Regions from separate parts of the Mesorhizobium sp. B2-8-3 genome, predicted to be linked through region 2. Evidence: predicted binding sites of a transcription regulator. Region 2 holds the regulator's gene; the other holds the start of a gene.
What was found. Region 2 encodes PhoB, which activates phosphate uptake and scavenging genes when phosphate is short. Its sites were predicted from a motif close to TGTCATNNANCTGTCAT; they were not measured.

Region 1: the regulator PhoB is predicted to act here: its motif matches at 6,518-6,534, upstream of FJ418_RS12530 (alkaline phosphatase).

What each region holds. Positions count from the first base shown of each region.
Region 1 covers NZ_VFTW01000006.1:168,237-178,891, forward strand. Annotated here, with positions in the region: gene FJ418_RS12500 (3-hydroxyacyl-CoA dehydrogenase NAD-binding domain-containing protein) at 1-1,184, opposite strand, end outside; gene FJ418_RS12505 (MFS transporter) at 1,281-2,993, opposite strand; gene FJ418_RS12510 (TetR/AcrR family transcriptional regulator) at 3,074-3,685, shown strand; gene FJ418_RS12515 (hypothetical protein) at 3,702-4,292, opposite strand; gene FJ418_RS12520 (TetR/AcrR family transcriptional regulator) at 4,337-4,945, opposite strand; gene FJ418_RS12525 (MFS transporter) at 5,024-6,307, shown strand; gene FJ418_RS12530 (alkaline phosphatase) at 6,607-8,181, shown strand; gene FJ418_RS12535 (hypothetical protein) at 8,319-8,606, opposite strand; gene typA (translational GTPase TypA) at 8,802-10,631, shown strand.
Region 2 covers NZ_VFTW01000038.1:3,468-14,122, forward strand. Annotated here, with positions in the region: gene FJ418_RS30130 (ATP-binding cassette domain-containing protein) at 1-494, opposite strand, end outside; gene FJ418_RS30135 (sugar ABC transporter permease) at 571-1,923, opposite strand; gene xylF (D-xylose ABC transporter substrate-binding protein) at 2,071-3,111, opposite strand; gene FJ418_RS30145 (ROK family protein) at 3,382-4,623, shown strand; gene phoB (phosphate regulon transcriptional regulator PhoB) at 4,945-5,634, opposite strand; gene phoU (phosphate signaling complex protein PhoU) at 5,651-6,358, opposite strand; gene pstB (phosphate ABC transporter ATP-binding protein PstB) at 6,379-7,182, opposite strand; gene pstA (phosphate ABC transporter permease PstA) at 7,179-8,030, opposite strand; gene pstC (phosphate ABC transporter permease subunit PstC) at 8,034-9,020, opposite strand; gene pstS (phosphate ABC transporter substrate-binding protein PstS) at 9,085-10,143, opposite strand.

The sequences.
Region 1 (10,655 bases), on a different contig from region 2:
GCGTCAAGCTTGCCGAACACCTCCTTCTTCACCGCCATGTCCTCGAACACGGCCTCGATGATCAGATCGCAATCGGCGAGATCGGTATAGTCGGTGCTGCCCTTGAACAGTCCGAGCCGCTTCTGCTTGGCCTCGTCCGTCAACGAGCCGCGGCTGACCGAAACGGCGTAGTTCTTGTCGATCGTCGCCAGCCCGCGCCGCAGCGCTTCCTCGCTGGTCTCGACCAAAGTCACCGGCAGGCCGCCATTGGCGAAAGCCATGGCGATGCCGCCGCCCATCGTGCCGGCGCCGATAATGCCGACGCGTTCGATCCGACGCTTCCGCAGGTTCTTGCCGGGAATCTTGGCCGCCTCGCGCTCGGCGAAGAACAGATGCCGCTGCGCCCGCGACTGGTCGCCGGAAACGAGTTTCAGGAAAAGCTGCCGCTCGGCCGCCAGCGCCTCGTCGAACGGCAAGGTGATCGCGTTGCGCACGGCTTCGGCGCAGGCAAGCGGCGCTTCAAGCCCGCGGGCCTTCCTGGCCAGTTCCGCCCTCTGGGCGTCGAACGCGGCGAGGTCGGTCCCGGCAAGGCGGTCGTTGCGGTCGCGCACCGGCGCGAACGGACCGCCCCGCTCGACCATTTCGTTGGCGAAACGAATTGCTTGAACAATCAGATCGCCATCGAAAGCCGCATCCACCAATCCGGTGGCCTTGGCCTCGTCGGCCGAGACCGGCGTTCCGGAAACGATCATGCCGAGCGCTTTCACAGCACCCACAAGGCGTGGCAGTCGCACGGTGCCGCCGCCGCCCGGCAAAAGGCCGAGCTTCACCTCCGGCAGGCCGAGCTTGGCGCCCTTGTCGGCGACGCGGAAATGACAGCCCAGTGCCAGTTCCAGCCCACCGCCGAGCGCGGTGCCGTGGATCGCGGCGACCGTCGGCTTGGCGATGGTTTCCAGCAAGGCGATGATGGCGCGCAGTTCCGGCTGCTGGACCGGCTTGCCGAATTCGGTGATGTCGGCGCCGGCGACAAAGGTGCGCCCGGCGCAGGCGATGACGATCGCGCTTGCGGCGGGATCGTCGCGCAAAGCGGCGAGCGCCTCGTGGAGCGGCTTGCGGACGTGAAAGCTCAGCGCATTGACCGGCGGGTTGTCGATGGTGACCACCGCCACGCCGTTCTCGTTCGCGACGCTGACAAAACTGGACAAGCGGAACCTCCCGAGGCCGGCTGCAATCGCGCAAGGGTTTACTAGGCAGCGACCCGAATGTGAACCCGATGCAGCGCTGGCCTAACGCTTGACCGTTTAACGTCGACTTGCTGCCTCGGCGGCCAGGTTCTCTGAAAACTCCGCCTCGGCGCCGCGGCCGCCGCGCCAGGAGGCGAAGGCGGCGACCAGATAGAGGATCGCCGAGAAGGTGAAGGCGAAGACCAGCCCGTGCTTGAACGGCCCCGACATCAGCTCGGGGAAGAACTGGTTGCCGGTCAGCGTCGCGGCGTTGGCCGGCGGCAAAGCGTGGAGCACGTCGGCCGGGATCAGTTCGCCCATCGGGTTGTAGCCGAGGAAGGCGGCGAACAGGCTGGCGACCGGCGGCATGTTGGCGACCTGGTGCGCGATCGCCTCCGGCACATGTTGCGCCAGAAGGCCGGCTTCCATCGTCGCCGGCAGGCTGGCGGCGAGGCCGGCCAGCATCAGGCTGAAGAACAGGCCGATCGACAGCACCTGCCCGGCATTGGTGGTGGTGGCGCGCATGCCCGACGCCTGGCCGCGCTCGCGCGCCGGCACGGAATTCATGATCTGCGTCGAGTTCGGCGCCACGAAAAGGCCGGAGCCGAGGCCGTTGAGGAAGAGCAGGCCGGCAAAGGCGGTGTAGGAGAAGTCGGCGGGCAGCAGCATCAGCGCGACGAAGCTGGCCGCGCCCGCGACCATGCCGCCAACGGCGAAAGGCACGCCGCCGATGCGGTCGGAGAAATAGCCCGAGATCGGCCCGGCGATCAGGAAGCCGACGGTAAGCGGCAGCATGAAAATCGCCGACCAAAGCGGGGTCTGCTCGAAGGAATAGCCGTGCAGCGGCAGCCAGATGCCTTGCAGCCAGACGATCAGCATGAATTGCAGGCCGCCGCGCGCGATGCCCGACGCAAGATTGGCGACGTTGCCATAGGCGAAGCCCGGAATACGGAACAGCGACAGGTCGAGCATCGGCTTGGCGACACGGCTCTCGATGACGACGAAAGCGATCAGCGAAGCGATGCCGACGGCAAAGAGCGTCAGCACTTTCGGGCTTGTCCAGGCCATCACCTGGTCGCCATAGGGCTGCAGGCCATAGGTGATGGCGGTGAGGATCATGACCAGGCCGAGGCCGAAGCTGATATTGCCCAGCCAATCGATTGTGTGGCTGGAGCGGTTCGGCGCGTCGTGCAGCTTGAGATAGGCCCAGATGGTGCCGACAAGCCCGAACGGCACGTTGATCCAGAACACCAGCCGCCAGTCGGTGTCGGCGAGCAGTCCGCCGATCAAAAGGCCGATGAACTGGCCGCCGATCGCCGCCACGACATTGATGCCGAGCGCGAAGCCGCGTTCGTTCTCGGGGAAGGCGTCGGTGAGCAGCGCCGTGGAATTGGCCATGATCAGCGCGCCGCCGACGCCCTGGATGATGCGCACGCCGATCAGATACATGGCGGCGAAATCGCCTTGTCCCGGCAGCAGGCTGAGCGCGATGGAGGCGGCGGTGAAGATGGCGAAGCCGAGATTGTACATCTTCGCCCGGCCGAACTGATCGCCCAGCCGGCCGAAGGCGACGACCAGCACGGCGGTGGCGATCATGTAGCCGATGATCGCCCAGAGCAGGTAATTGATGTTGCCGGGGTCGAGCGCCTTGAGGCCGATGCCGCGAAACACCGCCGGCAGGCTTATCAAAAGGATCGAGCCATTGATGGCTGCGGCCAGCATGCCGAGCGTGGTGTTGCTCAGAACCATCCATTTGTGGCTCTGTGGGCGGTCCTGTCTTGCGATGGTCATGGCGTTCAGATCCGGCGCTGCTGGCGCGTCGAGGGCCGGCAGGCTATATATGAGGATAGTCTCAGGTTTGGAATATGAGGATGGCCTCGGAAAAATCAAGCGCAACTGTGCCGCAGCCGCGCGCGCCGCAGCAAAAAAGAGGCCGCGACCGCGTCGCCGCGCTGATGGCGGCGGCCTCGGAGCTGTTCGTCGAGAAGGGTTTCGACGCGACGACCATGACCGAGATCGCCGCCAAGGCGGGCGCCGCCATCGGCACGCTCTATCTGTTCTTCCCGACCAAGCAGGCGGTGGCGCAGGCAATCCTCGCCCAGAACGCGGAGGCGCTTTCGGCCGAGCTCGACGACCTGCGCGACCGGACGCAGGGGATGAGCGCGGCGGTGATCGCCGACCAGCTGTTCGCGCGGCTTGGGACCTTCATGGCCGGGCATCCGGCCTATTCGGCGCTGCTCGACCTGCCGGGCGACGACGGCTGGCGGCGCGCCATGCGAGGGCACCGTCGCAGCCAGATCGCGACGCTGTTCGCCGCGGCCGATCCGCCGCTGCCGGCAGGACAGGCCGAAAGGCTGGCGGTGATCGTGCCGCAGCTGATGCGCATTCCGCTGACGCTGATCGGCGAGAAGCGGCTGCGCGACGGCGTGCTGGAGGACTTGCGGCTGATGCTGAGCCGGCATCTGGAGGCCGGGGAAGGCTGAGGAAGCCCGGTCGCGGTTAGTTGTCCACCCGGCCGAAAGCGGGCACGTCGCCGATCACTTCGCGCTTGTCCTTGCCGCAGGCGAAGGTCTTCGCCTTTTCGTCGGCAAGCTTGCGCGCCTGGTCGTTGGCCTGCGGGTTGCCGGTGGCTAGAACCAGGCCGACGGTGCAGCCCTGATGTTCTTCCGGTTGCGCCACCTTGGCGACGACCAGCACGTCGGTCGATTTCTTGTCGTCCTGCGGGTCGCTGATCGAGCGGCGGTGGATGGCGGCGATGGGAATGGCGACATCGCCATTGGTTTCGATGCGCCACTCGACCTTCGGGCCCGAGCCGTTGAAGGCGGTGAAGCTCTCCCAGACCGCGGTCATGTCGTCGGATGGAAAGCCGTAATAGAGAGACTCTCGCGCGTCGTCGTAGCCGATCAGCACCGGGTAGCCGCGATAGCCCGAGCAGACGAGGCTCGCCCAGTCGCCGTCGCCTTCCGCGGCCTGGGCATAGGTCACGCAGTCCTTCTTCCAGTCGAGATCGGTGTAGGCGCTGGAGATTTCGCCGGCCTGGGTCGTTTGGCAGAAACCGGCGAGGGCAAGCGGGATCAGAAGAGCACGCATGGCTGACAACTCCGTTCGAGTTGCCGAAAGCGTAGCTTCAATTGCTATTTCTTCAAGCTGGCTTCGATCAGGAGGTCGGCGTTGCGGGCGACGGCGGCCGCCGGTCCGCCCAGGCCAAACAGCTGGCCGCTGATATAGGCGCCCTCGATGAGGAGCAGCAGACCGTCACCCAGCGTATCGGAATCGGCGGCGCCCATCGCGGCGGCCATGGCACGCAGGCGCCGGCGCAGCTCCACTTTGTTGTTCTCGCTCACCACCCGCGCGGGATGCCCGCGCTCGGGATATTCGACCGCCGCGTTGGTCATGCCGCAGCCGCGATAATCCGGCTTTTGGGTGCGTTTGCCGACGCGGGTCAGGAAAGCGATGATCTGGGCGCGCGGATCGCCCGGATGCGCGTCGACCGCTTCGTCGAAGCGTTCCCAGAATTCGAGGTCGTATTTGCGCAGATAGGAGGCGGCAAGCTCGTCCTTGGACGGAAAGGTGCGGTAAAGGCTCGGCTTGGTGACGCCGGCACGCCTGACGATCTCGTCGACGCCGATCGCCCTTATGCCCTCGCGGTAAAAGAGGTCGCGCGCCACGTCCAGGATCTTATCCGCCGCCCTGGGAGCGGGGGCATCGCTCAACGACGCTTCAATTTTATTGTCCGATGGCATGCAAACAACTCGCTTGACAATGTTACTGACCGGTACGTATTTATGGCTTCATCCCATTGCAACGTACCGGTCAGTAACATGATAGCCCAGTCCCGTCCGTTTGGCCAGCGCTACGCATTCGTCGTTGTTGCCGTCATTTTCCTGTGCCTGCTGATCGCGGCGGGGCTCCGTTCGGCGCCCTCGGTGATGATGGTGCCGCTGGAGGAAAGCTTCGGCTGGCATCGCGACGTAACGTCCTGGGCCGCCAGCGTCGGCATCCTGCTCTACGGCCTGACCGGTCCGTTCGCCGCCGCGCTGATGGAACGTATTGGGCTGCGCCGCACGCTGCTAGGCGCGCTGCTGGTGATGTCGGGATCGACCGCGCTCAGCCTGTTGATGACTGAGCCATGGCATCTTTTCATCACCTGGGGCGTGTTTTCCGGCATCGGTTCGGGCGCGGTGGCGAGCGTGCTGGGCGCCACCATCATCAACCGCTGGTTCAAGACCAATCGCGGCCTGATGATGGGGCTGATGTCGGCCTCCAGCGCCACCGGCATGCTGGTCTTCCTGCCGCTCATCGCCTCGCTGGCGCAGAGCGGCGGCTGGAAGCCGGTGGCGATTGCCGTGGCGCTGGCCACCGCCGCGCTGATACCCTTCGTCTTGCTGCTGGTGCCGGAGCGCCCCGCTTCGATCGGCCAGGTTCGTTACGGCGCCGATGCCGACGACGTGCCGCCAGTGTCGCCTGCATCGCAGGGCAATTTTCTGGCCCATACGCTGAACACGCTGCGGCGGGCTGCCGGCACGCGGGTGTTCTGGTACCTGTTCGCCACCTTCTTCGTCTGCGGCTTCACCACCAATGGACTCGTCGGCACGCATCTCATCGCCTTCTGCGGCGATATGGGCATCGGCGAGGTGCAGGCGGCCGGGCTGCTGTCGATGATGGGCATTTTCGATCTGATCGGCACCACGCTGTCTGGCTGGCTCACCGACCGTTTCGATCCGCGCAAGCTGCTCGGCGTCTATTACGCGGTGCGCGGTCTGTCACTGATCTACCTGCCCTATTCCGGCTTCTCGGCGACCAGCCTGGTCATCTTCGCCGTGCTTTACGGGCTCGACTGGATCGCCACCGTGCCGCCGACGCTGAGGCTTGCCAACGAGGCGTTCGGCGATCGCAGCGGACCGATCGTGTTCGGCTGGATCGTCGCTGGCCACCAGGTGGGCGCCGCGGCCGCCGCCGCCTTCGGCGGCACGATGCGCGAGCTGCAGGGCAATTACGAGCTGGCCTTCCTGATTGCCGGCATGACCGGCATTGCGGCGGCTTGTATTTCGCTCTTGATCAACACGAGCAGGCCGGCCTTCGGGCCGGAGCCGCAGATGGTCTAAGCTGCCAATCTCCCCCCTTGTTGTGGGGGAGATGCCCGGCAGGGCAGAGGGGGCGCTGTCCCGCCGAGCTATCCAGTTGAAATCAAGTCCAATTAGGCCGTTGGGTATAGGCTCAGCGAGTAAACGCTGAGAAGTTGGCGATCCTTCGCGCCCCCCTCTGGCCTGCCGGCCATCTCCCCCACGAGGGGGGAGATCAGCAGTTCTGTTCACTGTTATCAAAACTTCATGGTTCCGATATGCGCCTGAAACATTGAAGCGAGAGCTTGGCGGTCCCGCTCAATGCCATCCCGGAGACAGCCATGAACAAGCTTTCGTTGACCCGCCGCGCTTTCGTCACCTCGGCCAGCGCCTTCGGCCTTGTCGGCGCCTCCGGACTTGCGCTGCCTTATTATTCCCGCGCCAGCCAGCGCCCGGCCTTCACGCATGGCGTCCAGTCCGGTGACGTCGACGCCACCTCCGGCATGGTGTGGACCCGCACCGACCGTCCGGCGCGTGTCATGTATGAGGTGTCGACGACCGAAAGCTTCGCCAATGCGACGCGGCTCGCGCCGCTCGACACCTCGCCGGCCAGCGACTACACGGTGAAGCGGCTGCTCACCGACCTCGCCTCGGACCAGGATATCTTCTACCGCATGGTGGCGGCCGACCTCTCCGATATCAACGCCGTCTCCGAGCCGATCGTCGGCCGCTTCCGCACCGCGCCGTCTTCGAAGCGCGATGTGCGCTTCGCCTGGTCGGGCGACACGGCCGGCCAGGGCTGGGGCATCGACGAGACCGGCATGAAGACCTATTCGACCATCGCCAAGCACACGCCGGACTTCTTCCTGCATTCCGGCGACACGATCTATGCCGACGGCGCCTTGAAGGACGAGGTCGACCTGCCCGGCGGCGGCAAGTGGAAGAACGTCGTCATGCTCGACGGCAAGCGCAAGGTCGCCGAGACGCTGGACGAGTACCGCGACCAGTGGAAATACAACATGATGGACAAGCATGTGCTTGGCCTGTCGGCCATCTGTCCGACCTTCTACCAGTGGGACGACCACGAGGTGCTCAACAACTGGTCGGATTCGAAGGACCTGACCGCCGACGACCGTTACAAGGAAAAGTCGATCCATGTGCTGGCGGCCCGGGCGGCGCGTGCCTTCCATGAGATGACGACCATCCGCTACGAGCCGTCGGAGCCAGGCCGCGTCTACCGCAAGATCTCGCATGGGCCGCTGCTCGACGTGTTCTTCCTCGACATGCGCTCCTATCGCGGCCCGAACGGCCCCGACATGGAAGAAACGCTGACGCCGAAGTCGCGCATGATCGGCGAGGAGCAGTCCAAGTGGCTGAAGCGCGAGCTGGCCAATTCCAGGGCGACCTGGAAGGTCATCGCCGCCGACATGCCGCTCAGCCTCGTCGTCTGGGACGACGCGGCGAAGAAGGTCGGTTTCGAAGCCGTCAGCAATAACGACAATGGCGCGCCGAAGGGCCGCGAGCTCGAATTCGCCGACGTGCTGCGCTTCATCAAGAATGCCGGCATCACCAACACGGTGTGGCTGACCGCCGACGTGCATTACACCGCGGCGCATTACTACAACCCCGACAAGGCGCAGTTCCAGGATTTCAATCCGTTCTGGGAATTCGTCTCCGGCCCGATCCATGCCGGCACCTTCGGCCCCAACGACCTCGACATGACCTTCGGGCCGGAGCTGAAATTCATCAAGGCGCCGACCGCCGAACAGGGCCAGAACCTGCCGCCGTCGGCCGGGCTGCAGTTCTTCGGCCTGGTCGATATTTCGGGCGCGACCGAACAGCTCACCGTGCGGCTGATGGATCGCGACGACAACGAGCTTTACAAGGTGACGCTCGATCCGGTGCGGTCGGCTTAGGCTGCGTTGATATTCAGGTGATGCCGGCCTGACCTGAATCTCAACACACCCTAGGCGAGCAGCAGCGTCAAAGATCCTGCCGTGGCCTCAAAGCGCTGCGGCGGTCCAGAACCAATTCCAAAATGCAATGAAGAGCGTCAGTCGGGATAGCAAGCCCGCGGAACGTTCGGCCAGACCGCGGTGTCGCAGTTGGCATCCTTCTGGCGCTGCTTGAAGGCGGCGCTGACCGGGCCGGTGACGATCGGGTCGACGCCATCGGGGGCGTCGGCGAACATCTGCTGTACTGTCCTGGCGTCGGGCGGTGCGATCGGGTCGGCTTCCCGCAGCACGGCCGCCGACTGCGCGGCGCCTGCCGCTACAAGCACGCCAAGCGCGGCCCACACAAAAACCGGACGCAATCTGGGCATATGATCGGTCATGAACATCGAACTGTCCGGCCCCTCAAAGGTTCCGCCTTGGTTAACAGAATCATTTCACACCAAGACGTTTAAGAATCAGTGACCATCTATTTGGGGTCGTGCCTCCCCTTTCGCAATTGCGAAAAACCTTGTATGAGCCGCGCAACCGAAAAAGGCGGCGCTTTTGGGCCTGCTGCCTGCAACGTTCCCGAGACCAGAAAAATGAACCTCCGCAATATCGCGATCATCGCGCACGTCGACCATGGCAAGACCACGCTGGTCGACCAGCTTCTGAAACAGTCCGGCGCCTTCCGCGACAACCAGCGCGTCGCCGAGCGCGCCATGGATTCCAACGACCTCGAAAAGGAACGCGGCATCACCATCCTGGCCAAGGCGACCTCGGTCGACTGGCACGGCACCCGCATCAACATCGTCGACACGCCCGGACACGCCGATTTCGGCGGCGAGGTCGAGCGCATCCTGTCGATGGTGGATTCGGCAATCGTGCTCGTCGACGCCGCCGAAGGCCCGATGCCGCAGACCAAGTTCGTGGTCGGCAAGGCGCTCAAGGTCGGCCTGCGACCGATCGTCGTCATCAACAAGATCGACCGTCCGGACGCCCGCCACATCGAAGTGGTCAACGAGGTGTTCGACCTGTTCGCGGCGCTCGACGCCACCGACGAGCAGCTCGATTTCCCAATCCTCTATGGTTCTGGCCGTGACGGCTGGGTTTCGGAAAATCCCGAGGGCCCGAAGGACCAGGGTCTCGCCCCGCTGTTCGACCTGGTCGTCAAGCATGTGCCGGCACCGACCGTTCATCCCGGCCCGTTCCGCATGATCGGGACCATCCTCGAAGCCAACCCGTTCCTCGGCCGCATCATCACCGGCCGCATCGAGTCCGGCACGCTGAAGGCCAACCAGGCGGTCAAGGTGCTGCATCACGACGGCACGCAGATCGAAGCCGGCCGCGTCTCCAAGATACTCGCCTTCCGCGGTCTCGAGCGCCAGCCGATCGACGAAGCCCATGCGGGCGACATCGTGGCCATCGCCGGCCTGTCGAAGGGCACCGTCGCCGACACTTTCTGCGACCCGGCGGTGAGCGAGCCGCTGCATGCGCAGCCGATCGACCCGCCGACCGTCACGATGTCCTTCCTCGTCAATGACTCGCCGCTTGCCGGCACCGAGGGCGACAAGGTGACCAGCCGCGTCATCCGCGACCGCCTGCTGCGCGAGGCCGAGGGCAATGTCGCGCTCAAGATCGAGGAATCGGCGGAGAAGGACTCCTTCTTCGTCTCCGGCCGCGGCGAATTGCAGCTCGCTGTGCTGATCGAGACGATGCGCCGCGAAAGTTTCGAGCTTGCCGTGTCGCGTCCGCGCGTCGTCATGCAGAAGGGCGACGACGGCCAGCTGCTGGAGCCGGTCGAGGAAGTCGTCATCGACGTCGACGAGGAGCATGCCGGCGTCGTCGTGCAGAAGATGTCGGAACGCAAGGCCGAGATGGTCGAGCTTCGTCCGTCCGGCGGCAACCGCCAGCGCCTTGTCTTCCACGCACCGACGCGCGGCCTGATCGGCTATCAGTCCGAATTGTTGACCGACACGCGCGGCACCGCTGTGATGAACCGCCTGTTCTTCGCCTATGAGCCTTACAAGGGCGAGCTGCCCGGCCGCACCAACGGCGTGCTGATCTCCAACGAGCAGGGCGAATCGGTCGCCTACGCGATGTGGAACCTCGAAGACCGCGGCCCGATGATCATCGATCCGGGTGTCAAGGTCTATCAGGGCATGATCATCGGCGTCCATTCGCGCGACAACGACCTCGAAGTGAACGTGCTCAAGGGCAAGAAGCTCACCAACATCCGCGCCGCCGGCAAGGACGAGGCGGTGAAGCTGACCCCGCCGATCCGCATGACGCTGGAGCGGGCGCTGGCCTGGATCCAGGACGACGAGCTGGTCGAAGTGACGCCGAAGACCATTCGGCTGCGCAAGCTCTATCTCGATCCTAACGAGCGCAAGCGTTTCGAAAAGGCCGCCAAGGTGATGGGCGCGGCGTAAGCTTTCCACGGAAGCCAAAAAGGG
Region 2 (10,655 bases):
ATCGCGCGCGCGATCGCCACCGACTGCCGCTGTCCGCCCGACAGCTTGATGACCGGCTCCTTGAAGCGCTGGAAGCGTGGATTGAGGCGGCCCATCACCTTGCGCGCCTCGGCTTCCATGGCGACGTCGTCCAGCGTGCCCCAGCCCGTCATCAGCTCGCGGCCGAGGAACAGGTTGGCGGCGGCATCGACATTGTCGGCCAGCGCCAGCGTCTGGTAGATCGTCTCGACGCCATATTTCTTGGCATCGCGCGGATTGGAGATCGAAGCCTCCTCGCCATTGATGAATATCTGCCCGCTGTCGCGCTTGTAGGCGCCGGACAGGATCTTGATCAGCGTCGATTTGCCCGCGCCATTGTGGCCGAGCAGCGCCATCACTTCGCCGGGGAAAAGATCGACCGAGGCGTCGTCGACGGCGCGGATGCCGCCGAAGGCGATCGAGATGTTGCGCATGTCGACCAGCGGAACGCCGGCGGGAGCGATTTTGTCAGCCATGATCCTTCTCCTCCCTATAGTCCATGCTTGAGCATGGTCTCGTCCGAAAACCGGTTTCCACTTTTCGGCATCATGCTCAGACACGCTTGCGATAGATGGTGTCGAGCCAGACCGCGACGACCAGTACGGCGCCGACGACGATGCTCTGCAGCGGCGAATCGACGCCGAGCAGCACCATGCCGGACTGCAGCGACTGCATCAGCAATGCGCCCAGCATGGCGCCGAGCACGGTGCCGGAACCGCCGGCGAGCGACGTGCCCCCGATGACTGCCGCGGCAATGACCAGCAGTTCGTCCAGCGTCCCCAGCACATTTGTCGAGGAGTTCTGCCTGGCCGACGAGATCGCCGCCGCGATCGTCGCCAGCACGCCCATGATCATGAACACCTTCATGGTGATCCAGCGCGTGTTGATGCCGGCGAGATTGGCTGCTTCCGGATTGCCGCCGATGGCGAAGACGTAGCGGCCGAAACGCGTGCGCTTGGTGACGAAGGTCATGATCAGGCCGACGGCAACGGCCATCAGCACCGGAATGGCGATGCCATGCGCGATGAACAGCCCGCCTTCGGGAACGGCGATGTTGTTGGCGGCGGCGTAGCGGTTCACGATACCGACCGGCCACGGATAGGAATTGGCGAGCCACACCGCGCCCAGGATGACCGCGCAAGTGACCGTGGCGAGCAGCGTCTCGGCCCAGACCGGACGCAGCGGGAAGCGGAAGCGCTTGCGCTGCACGCGGCCGTTGAAATGCATGAAGATAACCGCCAGGCAGGCGACGATGCCGACGGCCCAGCTCCATCTGGCGCCGATCGAGCCCGCCGGGCCGCCGCCCATCAGCTGGAAGGTGGCGTCGAGCGGCGCCACCGTCTGGCCGCTGGTGACCCACCAGGCAGCGCCACGCCATACCAGCAATCCGCCCAGCGTCACGATGAAGGCCGGCACTTCGAGATAGGCGATGATGAAGCCCTGGAAGGCGCCGATGATGAGGCCGAGCGCCAGGCCGATCAGCAATGCCAGCACCCATATCCACGGATTGCCCAGCTCAAGCCCGACGAAGCGCACCAGGAAATGCACCTGGGCAAAGCCCATGACCATGCCGATCACCCCTTCGGCCGATCCGACCGACAGGTCGATGTTGCGCATGACGATGACCAGCACCATGCCGGAGGCCATGATCGCCACGGCCGAAGTCTGCACCGACAGGTTCCACAGGTTGCGCGGCGTGAGAAACGTGCGGCTGTCGAAGTCGAGCGGATTGACGCCGAGGCGCAGGCTGGAAATCACATGCAGCCCGATCCAGATCAAGAGCAGCGCGCCGATCATGCCGAGCATGCGGGTATCGAGCTCGGTCGCCTTCAGGAACCGGGCGACGGCGCCGAGTTCCGACGCGCGCGCGGTGTCCGCCGGTTGGGTAGACGTCGTGTCGGTCATGATTTCCTCCCGCCGGCCTGCCCGTCTGGCGCGGATGCCTGGCCAAGCCTAGAAGCTATCCGCCAGAGGCGGAAACACAAATCTTTTTGAGAAAACGCCGCGGCTTTCAGGCCGCGGCGCAGGGATTTTGATCGAGAGCCGGCAGACTTAGTTGCAGGCCTTGACGCTACCGGCGGCAACGCCCGCGCAGACTTCGTCCTTCTTGATCCAGCCGGCGTCGATGACGACGTTGAGATTGTCCTTGGTGATCGCGATCGGAGTCAGGAACAGCGACTTGACGGTGTTGCCGCCGGGCGTCGTGAAGTCCTTGGCGCCGGCGATGTCGCCCATCTTCTTGCCGTCGGCGAGCTGCAAGGCGATCTCGGCGGCGTTCTTGCCGAGCTCGCGCGCGTCTTTCCACACCGACACGGTCTGCGTGCCGAGCGCGATGCGGTTGAGCGCCGCGTGGTCGCCGTCCTGGCCCGAGACCGGAACGGTGCCGGCCAGGCCTTGCGCCGTCAGCGCCGCGACGACGCCGCCTGCGGTGCCGTCATTGGCCGCCACGACCGCGTCGACCTTGTTGTCGTTGGCGGTCAGGAACTGCTCCATGTTCTTCTGCGCGTTGGCGGGCAGCCAACCGTCGGTATAGGCCTCGCCGACATTCTTGATCTTGCCGCTGTCGATCGCCTCCTTCAGCACTTCCATGGAGCCCGAGAACAGGAAGTCGGCGTTCGGATCGGCGCCCGAGCCCTTGATGAAGACATAATTGCCTTCCGGCTTGACCTTGAACACCTCGCGGGCCTGCATGCGGCCGACTTCCTTGTTGTCGAAGGTCAGGTAGAACACGTCCTTGTTCTCGATCAGGCGGTCGTAGCCGACGACCGGAATGCCTTCATCGAGCGCCTTCTGCACCGCCGGGCCGATTGCCGAGGCATCCTGCGCCAGGATGATCAGCGCGTTGGCGCCTTGCGAGATCAGGCTTTCGACGTCGGTCAGCTGCTTGCCCGGATTGGACTGCGCGTCGGCCGAGATGTACTTGTCGCCGGCGGCCTCAATGGCGGCCTTCATCGCCGCTTCGTCGGTCTTCCAGCGCTCTTCCTGGAAATTCGACCACGACACGCCGATCACCTTGTCCTTCGCCTCGGCGACCGACGCCAGCGTCAGCGACATGGCAACGCCCGCCAGAATGGCGGCTGCGAATTTCTTCATGATATCCTCCCTGCGCCTGTGCGGCGCGACCCAGACTGGCCCGAAGGCCGGCATAGAGGCTTTTTTTCGAGCCTCAAAAAAATAGTGATCCAGCAAAACGACGCTGTCAACTGCGATTCTGATGGGTTTTGATGGGTCAGGGCATTTTTTTCGACATCCGCAATAAATAATGACACAGGCTGCGGCTTCTGCCACTATCCCTAGCATGTCACCGACAGGCCATGGCATCATCATCACAAGGCCGCGATGACTGGGAGGACGTGCGAGACGATGTCGGTCGGAATCCGTCACGACGATTTGCGCCGGCGCAACCGCGCCATGGTGATTTCGGCCGTGCGCCGCGCCGGCCAGCCCTCGCGCACGGAGATTGCTGCCACCACCGGGCTCAGCCACTCGACCATTTCGGCGATCTCCGCCGATCTGATCCAGGAAGGCATTCTCACCGAAAGCAAGGCCAGCGAGCCGACGGCGTTGAAACGCGGCCGGCCGCAGATCGGTCTGGCGCTGAACCCCGAAGCCGCCGCGGTGCTGACCGTGGTGCTGTCGCTGAACTTCCTGTCGGTCGCCGTGATCGATTATGCCGGCCAGGTGGTTGCCGAGGAGCAGCAGCGCCTCGACACGCTTGTCATGCCCCGCGACGAGCTGATCGGCGAATGCATGGCGATCGTGCGGCGCCGGCTGGGGGATCCCGACCTCGACGTGGGCAGCGTCGCCCGCATCGCCATGGGCATTCAAGGCATCACCGATTCCCATTCACGCGCCATGCTGTGGTCGCCGATCACGCCGCTGACCGACATCCCTTTCGCCGACCTCCTCGAAAGGGAATTCGGTATTCCCGCCACCATGGAGAACGACTGCAACATGATGGCGGTGGCGCTGCAATGGCGCGATCCCGAGCGCTATCGCGACGACTTCATCGCCATCCTGCTCTCGCACGGTATCGGCATGGGCCTTGTGCTGAAGGGCGCGCTGTTCAGCGGCACGCATTCCTCCGGCGGCGAGTTCGGCCATATGATCCATCGTCCGGGCGGCGCGCTTTGCCGCTGCGGCCGCCGCGGCTGCGTCGAGGCCTATGCCGGCAATTACGCGATCTGGCGCAGCGCCATGGGAATAAGCGAGGACGCCACCCCGACCGACGTCGGCGACGCCGATATGCGCGCGCTGGCCGCGAAAGCCCGGCAGGAGGACGGACCCGAACGGGAGGCTTATCGCCGGGCCGGCGAAGCGCTCGGTTTCGGCCTCGGCAGCCTGTTCGCCCTCATCGACCCGGCGCCTGTCGCCATGGTCGGCGTAAGCGCGGCCGCCTTCGACCTGATCGAGCCGGCGCTGCGAGAGGCGATCGCCCAGACCGCCGGCGGCCAGCACTCGGAATCGATCTCCTTCGACACCGAGCCGAACGAACTGCCGCTTATCCGCGAAGGCTGCGCCATGCGCGCGCTGACCTTCGTCGATCAGGAGATTTTCGCGCCGGGGGTGCAGGCCAGAGCGGGGGCCGGGAAGAACGTGGCCTGAGCGAACATGGCGCTGAAGCCGCGAATCGCACCAACGTTGGAGATTGGCCGAAGCCACCGCGACTTCGTCATTCCAGGGCGGAGCAAGGAGCGAAGCGACGCGCGCAGACCCTGGAATCCATGCCGTTACCTCGATCGTAGGGTGCAGCGGTGCAGAGTTCTGCGCCATAGCGGCGCGTGGAAGTCACGGCATGGATCCTCGGGTCTGCGCTGCGTCGCTACGCTCCTTGCTCCGCCCGTGGATGACGAAGCGCAAGCGTCTCGACTACCCACCAGCGTTAATGTTGGAGTGCCGATCCCGTCGGAACTTCCGCCCTCGGGACTAATCCTCCCTGATCGCGTACCCCGCCCCGCGGATGGTGCGGATGACGTCCGGCATGCGGCCGTTGTTGACCGCCTTGCGCAGGCGCCCGACATGGACGTCCACGGTGCGCTCGTCGATATAGATCGTCTCGCCCCAGACATTGTCGAGCAGCTGGCTGCGCGAGAACACGCGGCCGGGATGACGCATCATGAATTCGAGCAGGCGGAACTCGGTCGGGCCGAGCCTGATCTCGCTCTTCTTGCGGTAGACCCGGTGCGATTCGCGGTCGAGCACGATGTCGCCGACCTTGAGCACGCTGGACAGCACCTCCGGCTTGGCGCGGCGCAGCAGCGCCTTGACGCGCGCCATGAACTCCGGCGTCGAGAATGGCTTGACCAGATAGTCGTCGGCGCCGGTCGAGAGGCCGCGCACGCGGTCGCTTTCCTCGCCGCGCGCCGTCAGCATGATGATCGGCAGCCGCTCGGTCTCGGGCCGCATCCTGAGACGCCGGCAGAGCTCGATGCCGGAAACCGCCGGCACCATCCAGTCGAGCACGAGCAGGTCGGGAACGTTTTCCTGAAGGCGGATTTCGGCCTCGTCGCCGCGGGTCACCACTTCGACCTGGTAACCCTCGGATTCGAGATTGTAGCGGAGCAGCACCCCCAGCGGCTCCTCGTCCTCCACCACCATGATGCGTGGCGCGATCATTGGGGTAACCTTTTCGTCAGGCCGCCGGCGCCGACATTGCGGTCTCGTCCTGCTTCGGACGATTGGCGGGCAATTGCGTGCCGGTCAGCACATAATAGGCATTCTCGGCGATGTTGGTCACATGGTCGCCGATGCGCTCGAGGTTCTTGGCGCAGAACAGAAGATGCGTGCAAGCGGTGATGTTGCGCGGGTCTTCCATCATGTAGGTCAACAGCTCGCGGAAGACGGACGTGTATTTGACGTCGATGCGCTCGTCGTCGTTGCGAAGCTTGGCCAGCGCCGTGGCATCGCCCACCATGTATTCCTGGATCACGGCCTGGACCTGGATCAGCACCAGCTGCGCCATCGAATCGATCGAATGCGTGAGGTCGCGCGGCGCGGCGCTGACGCCGACCGAGCCGACGCGCTTGGCGATGTTCTTGGCGAGATCGCCGATGCGTTCGAGGTCGCCCGCCATGCGGATCGAGCCGACCACGTTGCGCAGGTCGTCCGCCATCGGCTGCCGCTTGGCGATCAGCGTGATGGCGCGGTCGTCGAGCTCGCGCTGACGAGCGTCCATGATGGCGTCGTCGGAGACGACGCGCTGCGCCAGCGCATTGTCGGTCTCGAGCAGCGCCCTGGTCGCACCGCCGACCATGGAGCTGGCGAGATCGCCCATGTCGTTGATGAGCCGGCTGATCTGCCTCAGATCCTCGTCGAAGGAGGCGACGGTATGTTCGGCCATGATGATGTCCTCGTATGAACTCAGCCGAAGCGGCCGGTTATGTAGTCCTGCGTGCGCTTCTCGCGAGGCGAGGTGAAGATCTTCTCGGTCCGGTCGAACTCCACCAGCTCGCCCAGATACATGAACGCCGTCTGCCGCGACACGCGCGCCGCCTGCTGCATGTTGTGGGTGACGATGACGATCGTGTAGTCGGCCTGCAACTCGTCGATCAGTTCCTCGATCTTGGCGGTCGACAGCGGATCGAGCGCCGAGGCCGGCTCGTCGAGCAGGATGACCTCGGGCTTCACCGCCACGGTGCGGGCGATGCACAGGCGCTGCTGCTGGCCGCCCGAGAGGCTGAGGCCGCTGGCGTTGAGCTTGTCCTTGACCTCGGTCCACAGCGCGGCGCGCTTCAGCGCCTGCTCGACGCGGCTATCCATCTCGGCCTTGCTGATCTTCTCATAGAGCCTGACGCCGAAGGCGATGTTCTCGTAGATCGACATCGGGAACGGCGTCGGCTTCTGGAACACCATGCCGATCTTGGTGCGCAGCAGGTTGAGGTCCTGCGAGCGGTCGAGGATGTTCTTGCCGTCGAGCAGCACCTGGCCCTCGGCGCTCTGCTTCGGATAGAGCTCGTAGATGCGGTTGAGCACGCGCAGCAGCGTCGACTTCCCGCAGCCCGACGGGCCGATGAAGGCTGTCACGCTGCGCTCGGGCAGGGACAGGTTGATGTCCTTCAGCGCCTTCGACTGGCCATAGTAGAAATTGAGGTTCTTGACCTCGATCTTGGCCTTCTCGACGGTCGTATCGGCTGCGTTCAGGTCGGTGGACAACATCGGTTTCATCTGTCCTCTCTGCGTCCGGTTAGGCTGCGGGCGATGATGCTCAGCCCGAGAACCGTCAGGGTGATTATGAGTGCGCCCGTCCAGGCCAGTTGCTGCCATTCCTCGTAAGGGCTGAGAGCGAACTGGAAGATGGTCACCGGCAGGCTGGCCATCGGCGCATTGAGATTGCTCGACCAGAACTGGTTGTTGAGCGCGGTGAAGAGAAGCGGCGCCGTCTCGCCGGAGATGCGGGCGATCGCCAGCAGGATTCCGGTGACGATGCCCGACATTGCCGCGCGGTAGGCGACGGAGCGGATCACCACCCAGCGCGGCGCGCCGATGGCGGCGCCTGCTTCGCGCAGCGCGTTGGGCACAAGGTTCAGCATGTCCTCGGTGGTGCGCACCACGACGGGGATCACCAGGATCGACAGCGCGACGGCGCCGGCAATCGCCGAGAAGTGCCCCATCGGCCGCACCATCAGCTCATAGACGAACAGGCCGATGATGATCGATGGCGCAGACAACAGGATGTCGTTGATGAAGCGCACCACCGTCGTGAGCTTCGAGAAGCGGCCATATTCGGCCATGTAGGTGCCAGCCAGCACGCCGATCGGCGTGCCGACGACGATGCCGATGATCGTCATGACGATGCTGCCGTAGATGGCGTTGAGCAGGCCGCCGGCGTCGCCGGGCGGCGGCGTCATTTCAGTGAACACCGCCAGGTTCACCCCGGAGAGCCCCTTGTAGAGCAAGGCGCCGAGGATCAGCGCCAGCCAGGCGAGGCCGATGCCGGCCGCGACGACGCACAGCGCCATCATCACGGCATTCTTGCGTTTGCGGCTTTGGTGAAGCGATGCGGCAGTCGACATCGGTCAGGCTCCCGTGCGGCTATCGATGCGCAACAGCATGTAGCGTGCAAGCGCGAGGATGATGAAGGTGATGATGAACAGGATCAGGCCGAGCGATACAAGCGAGGATGTATAGAGATTGCCGTCGGCTTCGGTGAATTCGTTGGCGATGGTCGCCGAGATCGTCGTGCCCGGCGCAAACAGCGAGGCGCTGATGCGGTGCGCGTTGCCGATGACGAAGGTAACCGCCATCGTCTCGCCGAGCGCGCGGCCGAGGCCGAGCATGACGCCGCCCATGATGCCGACGCGGGTATAGGGGATGGTCACGCGCCGGGTCACTTCCCAGGTCGTGCAGCCGATGCCGTATGCCGATTCCTTCAGCACCGCCGGCACCGTGTCGAACACGTCCTTGGTGATCGAGGTGATGAAGGGCAGCACCATGATGGCAAGGATCAGCGACGAGGTCAGCAGGCCGATGCCGTAGGGCGGGCCGGCAAACAGGCTGTTGAGGCCGGGGATGCCTTTGAAGAGCCAGATGACGAAGGGCTGGATCGTCGTCTGCAGGAACGGCGCGAACACGAACAGGCCCCAGATGCCGTAGATGATCGAGGGAATGCCTGCGAGCAGCTCGACCGCGATGGCGATCGGGCGCCTGAGCGGACGCGGGCAGAGCTCGGTCAGAAAGATGGCGATGCCGATGCCGATCGGCACAGCGATGAGAATGGCGATGGCCGAGGTGACGATGGTGCCGTAGATGGGCGCCAGGGCGCCGAAATTCTCGGTGACCGGGTTCCAGGATTCGGTGGTCAGGAAGGAGAAGCCGAACTTCGACAGCGCCTCCCACGAGCCGGCGACCAGCGAGATCGCGACCCCGCCGAGCAGAACCAGCACGAGGATGGCGGAAAGGCGCGTGGCCGTCCGGAATGCCATGTCGGTGAAGGCGAAGCGGCGCACTGTCGCTTCCCTGGTCCGCAGGGCGGACGATGTCGCGGCGTCGGAAACGGCTGTCATTTAGCCCCTCGCATTTCGAAAGAGACAGGAGGGCGCCGGAGACGCCCTCCTTATTCGCTAGGAATTACATGCCGGAGTAGAGCGGCTTGCCGCTCGCGTCGACGATGTCCTTGCCCCACATTTCCTCGACGCTCTTCACGACCGCGTCGGGCATCGGAACGTAGTCCAGGCCCGCGGCCAGCTCGTCGCCCTTGGCATAGGACCAGGCGAAGAACTTGAGCGCTTCGGTCGTGGCCGCAGTGTCGTCGGGCTTCTTGTAGACGAGGATCCAGGTGGCCGACGTCATCGGCCAGGATTCAGCACCGGCCTGGTTGGCCAGGATGACGCCGTAGCCCGGCTGCGAGCTCCAGTCGGCATTGGCCGCGGCGGCCGAGAACGCGGCGGCGGTCGGCTCGACCTTCTTGCCGTCCTTGTTGATCAGGTCGGTGTAGGTCAGCTTGTTCTGCTTGGCATAGGCGTATTCGACGTAACCGATCGCGCCGCCGGTCTGCGAGACGTTGTTGGCGACGCCTTCATTGCCCTTGGCGCCGATGCCCACCGGCCATTCGAGCGCGGTGTTGACGCCGACCTTCGACTTCCAGTCGGCGCTGACGTCGGCCAGGTAGTAGCTGAAGTTGAACGTGGTGCCTGAGCCGTCCGAACGGTGGACGACGGCGATCGCCTGGTCGGGCAGCTTGGCGTCGGGGTTGAGCTTCTTGATCGCTTCGTCGTTCCAGTTGGTGATCTTGCCGGCGAAGATGTCGGCCAGCGTCGGACCGTCGAGCACCAGTTCGCCCGGCTTGATGCCTTCGAGATTGACGACCGGAACGATGCCGCCCATCACCATCGGGAACTGCGCGAGCCCGGTGGAGTCCAGATCCTCGCCCTTCAGCGGCGCGTCGGAAGCGCCGAAGGTCACGGTCTTGGCCTTGATCTGCTTGATGCCGCCGCCGGAGCCGATCGACTGGTAGTTGAGACCGATGCCGGTCTCCTTCTTGTAGGCGTCGGCCCACTTCGCATAGATCGGATAGGGGAAAGTGGCGCCGGCGCCGGAGATATCGGCTGCCATTGCGGCGGAGATGCTAAGGGTTGATGCCGCAGCCATTGCAATCGCAACGGCCGCCGAGCGGATGAAATGTCTCATGTGGCCTGCTCCTGTTCGGAAGATGGTCTTTCGGCACCCGTTCTATCGGCGCCCGGTGAGCGCAATAGCCTTCGATTATTACAGTCGCATGACAGTTTCGTGTCAGCCCGGTAACGCCTGAACGGGGATGCTCGGAAGGGTCCGCGGCGGCCTCGAAGGACCGGCCGGAGTTTGCCGCGGGAATCAGTAACTTGTCTGACTTTTGAAACAAAATTTATCCCGGCGGCCGGATGACGGCCGCCGGGAAATAAAATCCGGACGAGAGTGCGTTGCCTGAATGCCAGAGCGGATCATGGCCTGGCCATCGCCGAAAACAGGTCCGTTGGGGTAGAGTCGACGCTGTTTCTTGTTGGCGGTCGCTGCTCCCGCCCGTAACCGAAGAGCGGAATCAATGTCACGATTGTCCGAGCTTGGCGTTTGCTTTGATATGGTGCGATCGCACCATACGCATGCGTCAACGCCCTGCGCCCGCCAGCCGGCTAAAATCCGCCTTGACTCTTGATTTCGCGCAG